DNA from 3 places in the Herbidospora sp. RD11066 genome. Region 2 is predicted to be linked to each of the others. Evidence: riboswitches for the same ligand, from Rfam matches in the RefSeq annotation. Region 2 holds a riboswitch; each other region holds the start of a gene.
What was found. A riboswitch is a leader RNA that binds a small molecule or an ion and turns the genes downstream of it on or off. The one in region 2 is predicted to bind cobalamin.
Positions count from the first base shown of each region.

Region 1: another riboswitch for cobalamin. It lies ahead of ACYQ78_RS32365 (CbtB domain-containing protein); the one in region 2 lies ahead of ACYQ78_RS01565 (ABC transporter substrate-binding protein).
Region 3: another riboswitch for cobalamin. It lies ahead of cobN (cobaltochelatase subunit CobN); the one in region 2 lies ahead of ACYQ78_RS01565 (ABC transporter substrate-binding protein).

Region 1 covers NZ_BAAGDO010000010.1:218,518-222,790, forward strand. Annotated here, with positions in the region: gene ACYQ78_RS32355 (acyltransferase family protein) at 1-705, shown strand, start outside; gene dop (depupylase/deamidase Dop) at 781-2,298, shown strand; adenosylcobalamin (AdoCbl) riboswitch at 2,466-2,609, shown strand; gene ACYQ78_RS32365 (CbtB domain-containing protein) at 2,615-2,806, shown strand; gene ACYQ78_RS32370 (CbtA family protein) at 2,806-3,486, shown strand; gene ACYQ78_RS32375 (histidine phosphatase family protein) at 3,605-4,120, shown strand; gene ACYQ78_RS32380 (VWA domain-containing protein) at 4,147-4,273, shown strand, end outside.
Region 2 covers NZ_BAAGDO010000001.1:335,980-340,252, forward strand. Annotated here, with positions in the region: gene ACYQ78_RS01555 (response regulator transcription factor) at 1-280, opposite strand, end outside; gene ACYQ78_RS01560 (sensor histidine kinase) at 426-1,622, opposite strand; cobalamin riboswitch at 1,650-1,771, shown strand; gene ACYQ78_RS01565 (ABC transporter substrate-binding protein) at 1,851-2,780, shown strand; gene ACYQ78_RS01570 (hypothetical protein) at 3,037-3,252, shown strand; gene ACYQ78_RS01575 (FecCD family ABC transporter permease) at 3,361-4,273, shown strand, end outside.
Region 3 covers NZ_BAAGDO010000010.1:230,873-235,145, reverse strand. Annotated here, with positions in the region: gene cobN (cobaltochelatase subunit CobN) at 1-2,153, opposite strand, end outside; cobalamin riboswitch at 2,186-2,351, opposite strand; gene ACYQ78_RS32425 (hypothetical protein) at 2,401-3,402, shown strand; gene ACYQ78_RS32420 (precorrin-8X methylmutase) at 3,396-4,016, shown strand; gene ACYQ78_RS32415 (precorrin-2 C(20)-methyltransferase) at 4,016-4,273, shown strand, end outside.

The sequences.
Region 1 (4,273 bases), on a different contig from region 2:
CAGGAGGCGTTCGGCGTCATTCCCGCCGGGGGGGTGTTCTGGTCCCTTTGGGTGGAGCTGAAGTTCTACTTCCTGATCTCGATCATCGTGATCATGGGGGTCAACCTGCGGCGGGCCATGGCGTTCATGTGGGTGTGGCTGGCCGCGGCGATCTTCGCCGAGTGGCTGCAGCACTGGCTGGTCACCGAGATCTTCATGCCGCGGCAGGCGCCCTACTTCATCGCCGGCATGGCCTTCTACCTGATCCACCGCGAGGGCTCGACCGTCACTCGCTGGGGGTTCGTCCTGGTGAGCTACTCCTGTTCCGTGTACGTCGCCCTGGAGCGGATGCAGAGCCGGATCGACGCCGTGGGGAGCAAGAACTTCCCGGCGCCCGACCCGGCGGTCATCGCCTGGATCACGGTCATCTACCTGCTCATGGCGGCGGTGGCCCTGGGGTGGCTGCGGTGGGTCCGCTGGCGGGCGCTGACCACGGTGGGGGCGCTCACCTACCCCCTCTACCTGGTACATCAGAACGTCTCGGCGGTACTTATCCCGGAATTCCGGGAATCTATAAACCCGTGGCTACTCGTCGGGGGCACGATGCTGGCATCGATTCTGCTGTCGTATGCTGTATACCGGCTTGTTGATCGCCCAGGTCAGCGGTTGCTACGCCGTCTGATGGGCAGGAGCCCTGTGGAACAACGCCAGGCATCGGTGCCGTAACTGTCTGGTGGCCGGGCATAGTGAAGGGGCTAGGCTCGGGATATAAACGGCGGAACGACAGGCCATGGGGTGCGCATGACAGTCCGGCGGGTGATGGGCATCGAGACCGAGTACGGCATCAGTGTGCCCGGTCAACCAGGTGCTAACGCGATGGTGACCTCGTCGCAGGTCGTCAACGCGTACCTGGCGGCCTCGGCCGCGCGCGCCCGCCGAGCCCGGTGGGACTTCGAGGAGGAGAACCCGCTCCGCGACGCCCGGGGTTTCGACCTCGCCCGTGAGGTCGCCGACTCCAGCCAGCTCACCGACGAAGACCTCGGCCTGGCCAACGTCATCCTCACCAACGGCGCCCGGCTCTACGTCGACCACGCCCACCCCGAATACTCCACGCCCGAGTGCACCAACCCCCGGGCCGCGGTCATCTGGGACAAGGCGGGCGAGCGGGTCATGCACGACGCGGCGGTCCGCGCCTCGGGCATGCCGGGCAACGCGCCCATCCAGCTCTACAAGAACAACACCGACTCCAAGGGCGCCAGCTACGGCTGCCACGAGAACTACCTGATGCGCCGGGCGACCCCGTTCGCCGACATCGTGCGCCACCTGACCCCGTTCTTCGTCTCGCGCCAGGTCTTCGCCGGCGCGGGCAAGGTCGGCATCGGGCAGGACTCGCGCGGCGACGGCTACCAGATCTCCCAGCGCGCCGACTTCTTCGAGGTCGAGGTGGGCCTCGAGACGACGCTCAAGCGGCCGATCATCAACACCCGCGACGAGCCCCACGCCGACCCGGAGAAATACCGCCGGCTCCACGTGATCATCGGCGACGCGAACATGTCGGAGATCTCGACCTACCTGAAGCTCGGCACGACCTCGCTGGTCCTGGCGATGATCGAAGACGGCTTCCTCACGGTCGACCTGTCGGTCGAGTCGCCGGTCGCGGCGCTGCGGGCCATCTCCCACGACCCCTCCCTCAAGCACATCATCACGCTGCGGTCGGGTCGGAAGATGACCGGGATCCAGCTCCAGATGGAATACCTGGAGCAGGCCCGCAAATACGTCGAAGACCGCTACGGCTCCAACGCCGACGAGATGACCAAAGACGTGCTCAACCGGTGGGAGTCGGTGCTCACCCGCCTCGCCGAAGATCCGATGCAGCTCTCCCGGGAGCTCGACTGGGTGGCCAAGCTGGAGCTCCTCGAGGGCTACCGCACCCGCGACAAGCTGCCCTGGTCCCACCCCCGGCTCCAGCTCGTCGACCTGCAATACGCCGACATCCGGCCGGAGCGCGGGCTCTACAACCGTCTGGTCGAGCGGGGCCGCATGCAGCGCCTGGTCACCGAAGACGACGTGGAGCGTGCTATCGAGACGCCGCCCACCGACACGCGCGCCTACTTCCGGGGGCGCTGTCTTCGGCAGTACAGCGAGTCGGTCGCGGCCGCCTCGTGGGACTCGGTCATATTCGACATCCCGGGGCGCGAGTCGCTGCAGCGGGTTCCGACGCTGGAGCCGCTCCGGGGGACAAAGGCCCATGTGGGCGACCTGCTCGACCGGTGCCGCACGGCGGCCGAACTGGTCCAGGCACTGACCGGCGACTCCTGATCCGAGACGCGTTCACCAGAGCCCGTGGTCATTCCGGCCACGGGCTCTGGTGTGTTCGGCGGTCCCGAGAAAGAGGTGAGGCGCGCCTCGGGGCCACTGTTTTCTGATCTACGTTGTAAAGTGGCCGGGATCGTGTCATCTTGACGGGTTTCGGTAGATCGGGGTACGTTCGCCGGGAATTGTGGCGGCGTGTGGGAAACCGGTGAGAGTCCGGTGCGGTCGCGCCACTGTGATCCATCAGCCGATGGAAAGTCAGGTCACCACCCGCCACGTTGATCTACGACAGGGACGCGCAATCCCGGAGGAGGATCGTGGCGTGAGCCAGATTTCCAGCTCCCCATCCATTCCCGTACGCAACCTGCTGCCCTGGTCGGCGGCGGTGCCGGTGCTTCTGATCGTCGCCTACCTGGTGACGATGGACTCGGCGGGGCTGCTCGCCTCAAGCGGTGACTTCCTGCATGAGCTCATGCACGACGGCCGTCACCTGCTCGGCGTTCCCTGCCACTGATGATCAAGGACTTCTTCCTCCGGGGCCTCGGCGCCGGAGCCGTCGCCGGGCTGCTCGCGGGACTCTTCGGGTTCCTCGTCGGGGAGCCCTTCATCGACCAGGCCATCGCGATCGAGGAGGCCGCCGCAGGGGCGGGTCACTCGCACGCCGACGAACTGGTCAGCCGGGGCGGGCAGGCCTTCGGGCTCTTCCTCGCCACCACCCTCTACGGCCTGGTCATCGGCGGGCTGTTCGCGCTCGCCTACGCCTTCGTCAAGGGCCGCTTCGGGCCCGCCAACGAGCAGTCGCTCGCCGTCACGCTGGCCGCCGGGGGGTTCCTGTCGGTCGTGCTCGTGCCGTTCCTCAAGTATCCGGGCAACCCGCCCGCTGTCGGCGACCCGGAGACGATCGGGCAGCGCACCGTCCTCTATCTGGTGATGCTGGTCATCGGGCTGCTGGCGCTCGGGGCGGGGGCGGTGATCCACCGGCATTACGGGTGGGTCGCGGCCGTCCCGGCGTTCCTGGTGATCGTCGGGGTCGCCTACGCGGTGCTGCCGGCCATCCAGGAGGTGCCGCAGGAGTTCCCGGCGGTGCTGCTGTGGAACTTCCGGGTGTCGTCGCTGGGCATGCAGGCGGTGCTCTGGGGCGTGCTCGGCTCGGTGTTCGCCCTGCTGTCCGCCCGGCGGCCGGTGCGGGTCTGACCCGGACCGGGCGCGCGGTGGAGGCGGTCTCGTCTCAAGGGCCGGTGCGGGGCCTGCGATCGGTGTCAGGCCCGACGCCGAGATCGCAGGTCGGCCACGGCCGGCGGCGAGGTGTGTCGTGAAGGCGGTGCGGGTGACGCTGAGGGCGCACCCGCTTACCGTCGGCCAGCGGGAAGGCGCGTTCCCGTTGGCCGACGAGCCGCTGGAGGGCGACCGGCCCGCGCTGGCGCGGCCGCATTCGACCCGAGTCCTGCGAGGGCCCGAAGCTCGATGTGATCTTCTCCCCGGGGCCGAGGTGACGCCCGAGCTGCGGGATCTCGACATGGGGAGCTGGCGCGGGCGGAGGCTGGCCGGGATCGATCCCGTCGAGCTCGCCCAGTGGATCCACGATCTCCATGCCGTGCCTCACGGCGGGGAGTCGGTGGCCGCGCTGATCGAGCGGGTGCGCGAGTGGCTCGGCGGGCTCGACGGCGGGCCGGTGCTCGCGCTCACCCATCCCGCCGTCGTGCGGGCCGCCGTCGTGGTGGCCACGGGGGCGGACTATCGGCGCCTCGACGTGCCCCCGCTGGGGAGTGCGCTGCTCACCGGGGTGGGTGGCCGGTGGAATCTGCGGTTGAAAGGAACTCTGGAGTGACCTATCCGTTCAGCGCCGTTGTCGGGATGGACGACCTCAAACTGGCGCTCATCCTCAACGCCGTGTCGCCACGGGTGGGGGGTGTGCTGGTCCGCGGGGAGAAGGGCACGGCGAAGTCCACGATCGTGCGGGCGCTCGCCGAACTGCTCCCTT
Region 2 (4,273 bases):
GCTCGGTCGCGTAGGTCTGCTCGACGTACTGGGAGAGGACCAGGATCGGCTGCCCCGGATGGTCGCGGCGGACCTGGATCGCCGCGCGGACCCCCTCGTCGCGGAAGGTCGGCGGCAGCCGGATGTCGACCACGGCGATGTCGGGCCGGTGCTCGTCGACCGCCCCGTGGAACTCCTCGGCGGTCCCGACGGTGGCGACCACCTCGTGCCCCTCGGTGTTGAGCAGCAGCGTCAGCCCCTCGGCCAGCAGAACGCTGTCCTCCACGATGATCACTCGCACGTAAGCCCCACCCGCACCGCGCCCTTCCGCCAGATGATGGAAGCCGCACCGGCTTCCCGCCCGTATGTCATGCGCAGGTCGGCCCCACCCGCTTCGCGCTCGTGCGTCACGCGCAACGCGGCCCCACCCGCTTCGCGCCCGTGCGTCATTCGCATGGCAGTTCCACTCGCAAGGTCGTCGGCCCGCCCGGCGGGCTGGTCAGGGTGGTCGTGCCGTCGAAGGCGCTGACGCGGCGGCGGATGCCGGCGAGGCCGGATCCGCCCTGTTCGTCGGCGCCGCCCTTTCCGTCGTCGCTCACTTCGGCCACGAGCCTGCCTTCCGTACGTTGGACGCCCACCCTCGCCCGGGTCGCCGCGCTGTGCCGGGCCACGTTCGTCAGGGCTTCGGCGATCACGAAGTAGGCCGCGGCCTCGACCGCCGCAGGGAGGCGCCCCACGTCGGCCGTCTCGACCTCGACCGGCACCGGCGACCGCCCGGCCAGCGCCGCGACCGCGCCGGGCAGGCCGCGGTCGGCCAGGATCGGCGGGTACATGCCGCGGATGATGCCGCGCAGCTCGGTCATCGTCTCTTCGGTGCTCAGCCGGGCCTCGGTGATGAGCGCGGCGGCCTTGCCGGGGTCGTCGGCCAGCACCCGTTCGGCGATGCCGAGCCGCATGGCGATGGAGACCAGCCGGGCCTGGGCGCCGTCGTGGAGGTCGCGTTCGATGCGGCGCAGTTCGTGGCCGTGGGCGTCGAGCGCCTCGGTGACCCGTTCGGCCAGGCGTACGTGCCGGGGCGCCAGGATCGCCTTGGCCAGCCGGAACAGCCCGTCGGCGAGCCTCGGCACCACCCGGAACCCGACCGCCCCGACCAGCCCGAGGAACACCGGCACGGTGATCACCACCCGCGCCCACGAGTCGAGCGCCCACGGCAGGTAGATGGCGTGTTCGGGCAGCGGCGCCCACCACCAGATCGGGATCGACAGCCCCCAGCCGAGCGCGCCCCACAGCCCGATCGCCAGGATCCCGCCGATCGTCCCGGTGAAGGAGTGGACGACGAAGAACCCGAGGTCCCGCCAGGTCTGCGGGTCACCCGTGACGGCGCGCACCCGCGCTAGGGGACCTCCCTGGACGGGCCGGTAGGACGCCGTCACCCGCTCCCCGAGCCACGCCGCCGCGTTCCGCCGGGCCAGCGACGCGACCGCTCGGTTGAACCGGATCGAGTACGGCAGCAGCAGCAACCCGAGATAGGTCGCCGACAGGATCATCGTGATCACGGTGCCGAGGAGGGCGAAGAAGCCCAGGGGGACCAGCAGCAGATCGAGCACCAGCCGCCCGGTCGCCCTGACGGCCCGCCACACCATGGGGTCAGCCTAGCCTCACGTCCGGGTCAAAATCGCTGTTGGTACGGTATGGGCGCGTGACGCCGCAGCGAAGTCCGGTGTGAACCCGGCGCTGTTCCCGCAACTGTGAACCCTCCTCCCCGGAGGGCAGCCAGGTCGCCTGTGTCGTCGCCGACGCCATCCGCCCTCGTGGAAAGGGTGATCCGTCCCCGGGTCTCTCGTTCCGGCAACCCCCTTCGGAGGAACCTCGTGAGGCCCTTGCGTACGGCTCTCGCGGGTGTGTTGCTGGGTGTCACCCTGCTGTCCGGTTGCAGCAGTGCCGACACCGCGACCCCCGCTTCTCCCGCCGCTCAGAGCAGCGGCCCCTTCCCGGTGACCGTGCAGGCCGCCAACGGCGCCGTCACGATCGCGGAAAGGCCGCAACGGGTCGTGTCGCTGTCGCCCACGGCCACCGAGTCGCTGTTCGCGATCGGCGCCGGGCCGCAGGTCGTCGCGGTCGACGACCAGTCGAACTTCCCGCCCGAGGCGCCCAAGACCGCCCTGTCGGGCTTCAAGCCCAACGTCGAGGCCATCACCGCCGAGCAGCCCGACCTGGTGATCGTCTCCAACGACCTCGAAGGCGTCGTGGCCGGGCTTGGCAAGGTCGGCGTGCCGGTACTGGTCCTGTCGGCCGCCACCAAGATCGACGACGCGTACACGGAGATCGAGAACCTCGGCACCGCCACCGGCAACCGCGCCAAGGCCGACGAGGTCGTGACGGGGATGAAGCAGAAGCTCGCCGACCTGGCCGCCGCCGCTCCCCAGGCGAAACTGACGTACTACCACGAGCTCGACGTCACTCCGTATGCCGCGACCTCGACCACCTTCATCGGCCAGATCTACGCCCTGTTCGGCCTGGTCAACATCGCCGACGAGGCCCCCGACGCGGCCGGTGGCTACCCCAAACTGTCGGCCGAGTTCGTCGCCAAGGCCGACCCTGATTTGATCTTCCTGGCCGACGTGAAGTGCTGCCAGCAGAACGCCGAAGCCCTCGCGAAGCGCCCCGGCTGGGGCGGCCTGAAGGCCGTCAAGAACGGCGACGTGGTCGAACTCGACGACGACATCGCCTCCCGCTGGGGCCCCCGCGTCGTAGACCTGGCCGAGGCCATCGGCGCCGGGGTGGCCAAGGCCGCCGGCTGATGCCCGACCGCCTCCCATTCCGCTCGGCCGTTTGGCACGGAGCCCTTGCCAGCGCGCGAACGCCGACCGACAGCCGCATGAGGCCTGGCCAAGAGCACGGGCCGATGCCCAAACGCCCCTTTCCGCGCCTCGCCGCCCCAAGGCCTTCCGGCAGAACGCCACGACCGAGCCCGTTCAGCGCGCGACCGCCGACCGACAGCCGCATGAGGCCGGGACGAAACCACGGGCGGCCCCAAAGCCACGACGGAGTGGCTGCATGTCCAAGCACGCGATGCCGGGAACGAGTTGGTTCACACCGAAACGCGGGGGGCTGGGGCGGGGCTGGTCCACGTGCAAGCTCGGGGTGCTGGGGCGGGGCTGGTTCACGTCCGAGCTGGGGGTGCTGGGGCGGGGCTGGTTCACGTGTGAGTTCAGGGTGCTGGGTCCGAGCGGGTTCACGCTCAGGCGCGGAGCCGTCGCCGCTGTGCGGTGATCGTGCCGGTTCGGGTCAGGACTTGCCGCAATCGCGTCGTTCGCGAGCCGGTTCAGGTCAAGCACGCCGGTCGATGACCGTGCTGCGCTCCGGTCAGGCCGCAGGCTGATGTCTCGAAATTTCTGGATCGGGGCGGCTGCCGTGGTCCTGGTCGCCTGTATGGCCGCGGGTCTCATGGTCGGTGCCGCCGGGCTGCCCCTGAAGGGGGTGGTGCTGGCGCTGGTCGATCGGCTGCCGTTCGTGGATGTCGCCTCCGGGCTCACCCCGTTGGAGAACGGGGTGCTGTTCGAGTTGCGGTTGCCCCGGGTGCTGCTCGGGGCGATGGTCGGTGGGCTGCTGGCGGTCGCGGGCGCCGGGTACCAGGGCGTGTTCCGCAATCCGCTGGCCGATCCCTATCTGCTCGGCGCCGCCGCCGGAGCCGGGCTGACCGTCACGCTGGTCATCGTGGTCGCGGGCGACGGGGTCGGGGTGCCGCTCGCGGCGTTCTGCGGGGCGGTCGGCGGGGTGCTGCTGGCTTACGGGCTCGGGCATACCGCCACGAGAGGTGGCGGGACCGCCACGCTCGTGCTCGCCGGAGTCGCGGTGACCTCGTTCCTCACCGCCATCCAGACCTTCCTCCAGCAGCTCAAGGTCGAGGAGCTCCAGCGCGTCTACGCCTGGATCCTCGGCGACGTCGGCGGCGGGTGGGATCAGGTGGTCAGGTGTGCGCCCTACGCCGCCGTTGCCGCTGCGATCCTGCTGGTGCACGGGCGGCTGCTCGACGTGCTGTCGGTCGGTGACGACGAGGCCTCCGCGCTGGGGGTGCGGGCCGGGCGGGTGCGGCTGGTCGTGCTGGTCGCGGCCTCGCTGGCCACCGCCGCCGCCGTGTCGGCCGGAGGGCTGATCGGGTTCGTCGGGGTGGTGGTGCCGCACGCGGTCAGGCGCCTGGCCGGGGGGTCGTACCGGGTGGTGCTGCCGCTGTCGCTGCTGGTGGGAGGCGCGTTCCTGGTGAGCGCCGACCTGATCGCGCGGACCGTCCTCG
Region 3 (4,273 bases), on a different contig from region 2:
GAAGGGACCTGGCCGAGGACGTGCAGGCCGTCGCGGATCTGGACGTCCTTGACCTCGCACAGCCAGCCGTCGACGTGCAGGAGGAAGTCGTCGAACTCGGCGTCGTGGGGGCGGTCGTCCAGGCCGAGGTCGTGGTCGAGGCGGGCGGCCTGGATGAGCGTCCAGATCTGGGCGCGGACGGCCGGGAGCTTGGCCGGGTCCATGGCGGCGATGGAGGCGTGCTCGTCGAGGAGCTGCTCCAGGCGGGCCATGTCGCCGTAGGTCTCGGCGCGGGCCATCGGGGGCACGAGGTGGTCGACCAGGGTGGCGTGGGCGCGGCGTTTGGCCTGGGTGCCCTCGCCCGGGTCGTTCACGAGGAAGGGGTAGATGAGCGGCAGGTCGCCGAGGGCGGCGTCGGGGCCGCAGGCGGCCGACAGGCCGGCCGACTTGCCGGGGAGCCATTCGAGGTTGCCGTGCTTGCCGACGTGCACGACGGCGTCGTACCGGTTCGACAGCCAGTGGTAGGCGGCCAGGAAGTGGTGGCTGGGCGGCAGGTCGGGGTCGTGGTAGATGGCGATGGGGTTCTCGCCGAAGCCGCGCGGCGGCTGGACCATGACGACGACGTTCTCGTCCTGGAGGGCGGCGAGCACGATGTCGTCGCCGTCGACGAACAGCTCTCCCGGGGCGGGGCCCCAGTGCCGCTCCATCGCCTCGCGGAGGTCGGCGGGCAGGCCGTCGAAGTGCCGCCGGTAGACGTCCTTGTGGATGCGGACCGGGTTGCCGGCGAGTTGCTCGTCGGTGAGCCAGTCGGGGTCCTGGCCGCCCGCGGCGATCAGGGCGTGGATGAGGGCGTCGCCGTCCTGGGCGGCCACGCCGGGGAAGTCGCCGATCTTGTACCCGGCCTCGCCCATGGCCCGCAGCAGCCGGACCACGCTGCGCGGGGTGTCCAGGCCGACGGCGTTGCCGATGCGGGAGTGCTTGGTCGGGTAGGCCGACAGCATGATCGCCACGCGGCGCTCTTCGACGGGGATGTGGCGCAGCCGGGCGTGCCGGACCGCCACTCCCGCCACCCGGGCGGCGCGCTCGGGGTCGGCGGCGTAGACGGTGAGGCCGTCGGGGTCGATCTCCTTGAACGAGAACGGGACCGTGATGATCCGGCCGTCGAACTCGGGGATGGCGATCTGCGAGGCCGCGTCCAGCGGGGACAGCCCGTCGTCGGCGGCCTCCCAGGTGGCGCGGTCGGTGGTCAGGCAGAGCCCCTGGAGGATCGGGATGTCGAGATCGGCCAGCGCGCCGACGTCCCACGCCTCGTCCTCGCCGCCCGCCTGCGCGGTCGCGGGCCGGGTACCCCCCGCCGCCAGCACGGTGACGATCAGCGCGTCACACTCGCTCAGCGTCTCGATCAGCCCGGCCTCGGCGGTGCGCAGCGAGGCGCAGTAGACGGGCAGGGGACGTCCACCGGCTTGGACAATCGCTTCGGACAAAGTCCGGATGAAAGAGGTGTTGCCGGCGACGTGATGGGCGCGGTAGTAGAGGATCCCAACCACCGGTTGTCCTGAAATTTCCGGACTGCGCGCAGCGCTGTCCGGACCCCCCGCACCCTGCGCGCCAACCTTTGCCGCTGCTTCCGCAGTTTGCCCTGTCCGTGTTTCTGCCGCCGTGCTCGGCTCCGCCACGTGGCTTTCGGGATCGGGCCGAACACCCGGATCTGCCGAAATTTCGGGCAATGCATGGGGAGGGGTGACGCTGAGGCCGGCAGTCTCGCCAAGGCCCCACGACGGCAGTGCGGCCGGAGGGGCGAAGCCGTTTCCGGTCAGGAGCAGGGTGTCGCTGAGGAAGTTGTGCAGTTCGGTCAGGTTGGCGGGGCCGCCGTGGGCCAGGTAGGCGTGGGCCTCGGCGCACACGCCGCTCGGGACCGTCGAGAGCTCCATCAACTCCGCGTCGGGGGCCTGTTCGCCGCCCAGCACCACAACCGGCTTCCCGCCGGCCAGGAGGATGTCCAGGCCCTCTTCGTAGGCGCGGCGGCCGCCCAGCAACCGGACCACGATCACGTCGGCGTCGTCGAGTAACGACGTCGGGTCGGGGGTTCGGGAGGGGTTCGCCAACCGGTAGGGGGCGCCGCTCGCGCGGGCGCTCAGGAGGTCGGTGTCCGATGTGGACAGCAAAACGATCATGGCGAGCCCTCCCTCGGGGTCCGCGCCCCGGGTCGTGTGTTCAGGTGACGGCCGAGTCTCCTGGCTCCCGGATCAGGGCTCACCCCGGCCTTCCCTGTGACAGTGGCCGTTGGTGGGGTTCGCTCCCCGGTGACAGTGGCGGGACCGCGCCGGATTCACACCGGCTTCCTCGTTTGTGCCGTCGCCCGATGAGACTACGGGACTCCCCCGGCTTGCAAGACCCACGGGGGGCTTTACCATCCTCGACGTGGCCATTACCGGACATTCCTCGCGCGACGCCTGTCCCGGCGCGCTCCAGGTCCATCAGGCGGCGGACGGGCCGCTGGCCCGGGTCCGGCTGCCCGGAGGCGACCTGACCGGGGCGCAGCTCGCGGTCCTCGCGACCGCCGGCGGGGGCGTGCTGGAGCTGACCTCGCGCGCGAACATCCAGGTCAGAGGGGTCGACGACCCGGCCGGGTTCGCCGAGGCGATCGCGGCGGCGGGGCTGCTGCCGTCGGCCTCCCACGAGCGGGTGCGCAACATCGTCGCCTCGCCGCTGTCCGGTTCCGCCGCTTTCCGCGCGCTGGTGAAGGGTCTCGACGAGGCGATCTGCGCCGTACCGGAACTGGCCGATCTGTCCGGGCGGTTCCTGTTCGCGGTCGACGACGGCTCCGGGGATGTGGCGGGTCTCGGCGCCGACGTGGTGCTGATGTCCCGCGGTGAGCACTTCGCCGTCTTCGCCGGAACCACCGATCTTTCTTTACGGCTACCGCCCACTGAGGCGATCCACGCAGCGGTCCACGTCGCGCAGACCTTCCTCCGGCTCTCCGAGGGCGAATGGCGTATCCCCGAGGGCACCTTCCCGGGACCGAAGGCGACCTTCCCCGAACCCCGGACCAGCGGCTACGTCGGCGACTTCGGCGCGATGACCGGCGCCCTGGTCCCCCTCGGCCGCCTGACCGCCGCCCAGGCGCTGGTGCTGGCCGAGGCCGAGTGGCTGCGGATCACGCCCTGGCGCACCCTGCTCGTCCCCGCGGGCACCCGCCTGCCCGAGGGGCTGATCACCGACCCCGGCAGCCCCTGGCTCCACGTCACCGCCTGCACCGGCTCGCCCGGCTGCGCGAAGTCGCTGAGCGACGTGCAGGCGGACGCCCGGCCCATCGGCGTGCCCGTCCACTGGTCCGGCTGCGCGCGCAGGTGCGGGCGGCCCAGGGGCGAGGTCACCGACCTGATCGCCACCCCGTCCGGCTACCAGCGGAGCGCATCGTGACCTACATCAAGGACGGCGCCGAGATCTACCGCCAGTCCTTCGCCACCATCCGCGCCGAGGCCGACCTGTCGGCCCTGCCGCCCGACGTGGCGCGGGTCGCGGTCCGCATGATCCACGCCTGCGGCATGACCGACCTGCCCGGCGACATGGCCTGGTCGGACGGGGTCGTCGCGGCGGCCAGGAAGGCGCTGGACGCGGGCGCGCCGATCCTCTGCGACGCCAACATGGTCGCGGCGGGGGTGACGCGGAAGCGGTTGCCGTACAAGAACGAGGTTCTGTGCACCCTCGCGGACCCGCGCGTTCCGGCGCTGGCGGCGGAGCTCGGGACGACCCGCAGCGCGGCGGCGCTGGAGCTGTGGCGCGAGCGGATGGGCGGCGCGGTGGTGGCGGTCGGGAACGCGCCGACGGCGCTGTTCCGGCTGCTGGAGATGGTCGCCGAGGGGGCGCCGCGACCGGCGGCGGTGATCGGGATCCCGGTGGGGTTCATCGGCGCGGCCGAGTCGAAAGACGCGCTGGCCGCCTCTGACCTGGAGTTTCTGGTGGTTCGCGGTCGCCGTGGCGGCAGCGCGATGACGGCGGCGGCGCTCAACGCCATCGCCAGTGACGAGGAATGATGACCGGAACGCTCTACGGCGTGGGCCTCGGCCCCGGCGACCCCGAACTGGTGACCGTGAAGGCGGCCCGGCTGCTCGGCGAGGCCGGGGTGATCGCCTACCACAGCGCCCGGCACGGCCGCAGCATCGCCCGCTCGGTCGCCGCCCCCTACCTGCGCGAGGGCCAGATCGAGGAGGCCCTGGTCTACCCGGTGACGACCGAGACCACCGACCACCCGGGCGGCTACCAGGGCGCCCTCGACGAGTTCTACGCGAAC